Regions from separate parts of the Rhizobium sp. NPDC090275 genome, predicted to be linked through region 2. Evidence: predicted binding sites of a transcription regulator. Region 2 holds the regulator's gene; the other holds the start of a gene.
What was found. The regulator PhoB, encoded in region 2, activates phosphate uptake and scavenging genes when phosphate is short. The targets are predictions, from matches to a motif close to TGTCATNNANCTGTCAT.
Positions count from the first base shown of each region.

Region 1: the regulator PhoB is predicted to act here: its motif matches at 1,015-1,031, upstream of ugpB (sn-glycerol-3-phosphate ABC transporter substrate-binding protein UgpB).

Region 1 is NZ_JBIVYL010000005.1:207,275-209,473, reverse strand. It holds gene rsmI (16S rRNA (cytidine(1402)-2'-O)-methyltransferase) at 1-607, shown strand, start outside; gene ACIQUB_RS14845 (YraN family protein) at 597-980, shown strand; gene ugpB (sn-glycerol-3-phosphate ABC transporter substrate-binding protein UgpB) at 1,104-2,199, shown strand, end outside.
Region 2 is NZ_JBIVYL010000005.1:18,418-20,616, forward strand. It holds gene ACIQUB_RS13865 (aspartate aminotransferase family protein) at 1-42, opposite strand, end outside; gene ACIQUB_RS13870 (GcrA family cell cycle regulator) at 470-1,015, shown strand; gene phoB (phosphate regulon transcriptional regulator PhoB) at 1,097-1,780, opposite strand; gene phoU (phosphate signaling complex protein PhoU) at 1,817-2,199, opposite strand, start outside.

The sequences.
Region 1 (2,199 bases), 190 kb from region 2:
GGCGCTGGTCTCCGATGCCGGCACGCCGCTGGTCTCCGACCCCGGCTACCGCCTCGCGCAATCGGCGATCGAAGCCGGCTATCGGGTGATCCCGATCCCAGGCGCCTCGGCGCCGCTGGCAGCCCTTGTCGGCTCCGGCCTTCCGAACGATGCCTTCCTCTTTGCCGGTTTCCTGCCGACGAAAGACAAGGCTCGCCGCGACCGCCTGTCCGAATTCGCCGCCACGCCGGCGACGCTGATGTTCTTCGAATCCCCGCACCGCATCGGCGCCACGCTCATTGCCGCCGCCGACGTTCTCGGCGGCGATCGCCCGGCTTCCGTCTGCCGCGAGCTGACCAAGAGCTACGAGGAGTTCCGCCGGGGCACGCTCGCCGAGCTCGCCGCTCACTATGCCGATGTCGACAACGTCAAAGGCGAGATCGTCCTCGTCATCGGCCCGGCGCCGGAGCGCGCCATCGAGGAGACGGATATCGACGCCATCCTCGCCGACCTCTCGCAAACGCTTCCGACCGCCAAGGCCGCCGCCGAGGCCGCCCGCATCACCGGTCTCCCCCGCAAGGAACTCTATCAGCGCCTTCTCGACAGAAAGGCGGGCGATGTCAGGTAACGACGCCACGGACCCGCATCAAAAGGGTCTTCGCCGCAAGGCACTGCGTCGGGGCCATGTCTCCGAATACATCGCCGCTTTCTACCTCATTCTCAAAGGCTACCGCATCGTCGCGCTGCGCTATCGCACGCGGCTCGGCGAGATCGACATCATTGCCCGCAAGGGCGATCTGGCCGTGTTCGTCGAGGTGAAGGCGCGTCGCGACCAAGGCGCGGCCGTCGATGCCGTCTCGCATCTCGCGCAAACCCGCATCCGTGGCGCCAGCGATCTCTGGCTTGCCCGCCAGCGCGACCAAGCCCGCCTGTCTCAACGCTACGACATCGTCGCCATCTTGCCGGGGCGATGGCCCGTCCATTTGCGCGATGCGTTCTGATTGCTTTCGTTAGTCGGTTAACATTTTCGGAATTTGTAATCGGCCTGTCATGAAAGCGTTAAGGAGGTGTCACAATAGGCCTCTATTGCGTCCTCACGCCAACAACGGTGGAGAGGGTTTTTCATGTTTAAGTCGATTTCATTGGCCGCTGCTGCGGTTGCTTTGTCCGCTTCCGCGTCCTTCGCTGCAACCGAAGTGACCTGGTGGCACGCCATGGGTGGCGAGCTTGGCAAGAAGCTCGAGGAAGTTGCCCAGAAGTTCAACGACAGCCAGAGCGAATACAAGATCGTTCCTGTCTACAAGGGCACCTATCCCGAGACGCTGACGGCCGCTATCGCCGCTTTCCGCGCCGGCCAGCAGCCCGCCATCGTTCAGGTTTTCGAAGTCGGCACCGGCACGATGATGGCCGCCAAGGGCGCCGTCTACCCGGTCTACCAGCTGATGAAGGACGAGGGTGAGCCTTGGGATCCGTCGAAGTTCCTGGCGCCGGTCGTCGGCTACTACTCCGACGCTGAGGGCAACATCCTGTCGATGCCGTTCAACTCGTCGACCCCGATCCTCTACTACAACAAGGACGTCTTCAAGAAGGCCGGCCTCGATCCTGAAGTCGCGCCGAAGACCTGGGCCGAGCTTGCCGAAATGGGCAAGAAGATCGTCTCCTCCGGCGCTGCCAAGTGCGGCTTCACCATGTCCTACGGCGCGACCTGGGTTGGCCTGGAAAACTACTCCGCCATCCAGAACCTGCCTTACGGTACCCAGCAGAACGGCTTCGGCGGCATGAACGCCGAGTTCACCTTCAACGGTCCGAACCAGGCCAAGTTCTGGGATCACCTGAAGACCTGGCAGGATGAAGGCGTCTACAAGTACGGTGGCCCGAGCGCCGGTGCCGACGCTGCTCCGCTCTTCTACTCGCAGCAGTGCGCAGCCTACATGAACTCGTCCGCTTCGCGCGCCGGCGTCATCAACAACGCCAAGGACTTCAAGGTCGGCTTCGCACCGATGCCTTACGACGACACGGTCACCCAGGATCCGAAGAACTCGATCATCGGCGGCGCAACGCTGTGGGTTCTGAACGGTCAGAAGGACAAGGCTGTCTACAAGGGCGCCGCCAAGTTCTTCACCTACCTGTCGCAGCCTGAAGTCCAGGCCGATTGGCACCAGTTCACCGGCTACCTGCCGATCACCAACGCTGCCTACGAGCTTGGTCAGAAGCAGGGCT
Region 2 (2,199 bases):
GGCACGAGAGTAGGTATCATAAAGCGGCGCGGCTTCAGCCATGGCGCGATCTCCTGTCATTCGCTCAACAAAGGCCCGGAATCCGGCTAAAAAGCGGGTGCCCGGAAATGAAAAATGCCGCCTTTCGGCGGCGAGGGGCACTATTGTCTTTTCGCAGTGCGATGTCAACAAAACTGAGCTTTTGTCGCATGCGTCAAGCAAGCATCGGGGCGCGGGCGAGCTATCAACAGCTAATGTTGCAGAAATGACTCTACCACCCAGCAAGTTGGGGAAAACCGAGAAATCGATTCGCCGCGATTCAACCGACTCTTGTCACGGAGTCGCCCTCACTCTAGGTTAAAACTCAATTACTAGACTGCATGCGGCGGAACTAGTCACCAAAATCGAGCAAGCGTTTCTTGGTCCGGACACGTCCGTGCCATGGGTGAAGGATTCTGCCTACACCAACGCAATAAGGCGGAGACAGGGCATGAACTGGACAGACGAGCGCGTTGAAAGACTGAAGAAGCTTTGGGCCGAAGGCCTGAGCGCCAGCCAGATTGCGGCACAACTTGGCGGTGTAAGCCGCAACGCCGTCATCGGCAAGGTCCACCGTCTGAACCTGCCTGGCCGCGCCAAGGCCGGCGGCACGACGACGGCGACACGGGCGCCGAAGCGTCCGGCGGTTTCGACCCCGCGCCCCGCCAACAGCTTCAATTCCGCACGCATCTCGCCAAGCCGCGCCGTTGCCCGCCCGCAGGGCGCAGTGGCTCTCAAGGAAGAGATGGACATCGATGCGATCGAGGAAGTCCGTTACCGTCCGGCTTCCAACGTCGTCGTTCCGATCTCGCGCCGCCTCGGCCTCACGGAACTGACCGAGCGTACGTGCAAGTGGCCGGTCGGCGATCCGCTGACGGACGACTTCCACTTCTGCGGCTGCGAGTCCCCCGACAACTCGCCTTACTGCACCTATCACCAGCGCATGGCCTACCAGCCGGTCAACGAGCGCCGCAAGGCCGCCAACCGGGTCGCATGACCCGGAAAGCCGGATAAGGAACGAAAGAAAACGGGCCCTCGCGGGCCCGTTTTTCGTTGGATCGGACGGAATGGAAGCGCCTTACGCTTCCATCGAATAGCCGGCGCCGCGAACGGTGCGGATGACATCCTGCATGTTGGAGAAGTTGAGCGCCTTGCGCAGGCGGCCGACGTGAACGTCGACGGTGCGTTCGTCGACATAGATGTCATGGCCCCAGACGCCATCGAGCAGCTGCGAGCGGGAGAAGACGCGGCCCGGCGACGACATCAGGAATTCCAGGAGGCGGAATTCGGTCGGTCCGAGGCGGACTTCGCGGCTCTTGCGGTGAACGCGGTGGGTTTCGCGATCGAGCTCGATATCGCCGCACTTCAGCAGCGAGGAGAGCACTTCCGGCTTGGCGCGGCGCAGCATCGCCTTGACGCGGGCGACGAGCTCTGGCGTGGAGAACGGCTTGACGACATAGTCGTCGGCGCCGGTCGACAGGCCGCGAACGCGTTCGCTTTCCTCGCCACGGGCGGTCAGCATGATGATCGGCAGGCGCTCCGTCTCCGGGCGCATGCGCAGGCGACGGCACAGCTCGATGCCGGATACGCCGGGCAGCATCCAATCGAGGATCAAAAGATCAGGCGTGCGTTCCTGCAGCCGGATTTCGGCCTCGTCACCGCGAAGGATGGTATCGACTTCGAAGCCTTCGGCCTCAAGGTTATAGCGAAGAAGCACGCTCAGTGCTTCTTCGTCTTCAACGACTGCTACTCTTGGGATCATTCGTCTCGGTCTCCTGGGGGCGTGGGTCCGGAACGCTTATTCCGTGACCGCGCCGACGGTGTTGGCGGTGTCGTCCTTCGGACGCTCGCCTTCCGGCTGGGCGCCGGTAGCCATGTAGTAGATGGTCTCTGCGATGTTGGTGGCGTGGTCGCCGATGCGCTCGATGTTCTTGGCGCAGAAGAGAAGATGCGTGCAGCTGGTGATGTTGCGCGGATCTTCCATCATGTAGGTCAGCATCTCGCGGAACAGCGAGGTGTACATCGCGTCGATTTCCTCGTCGCGCTCGCGGATCGACTTGGCACGATCTGCAACGCGGCTGGTGTAGACGTCGAGAACTTCCTTGAGCTGGACGAGCGCCAGTTCGGAGAGATGCTCGAGGCCACGGGCGAGCTTGCGTGGAACGCCGGTGCTCTGAACCG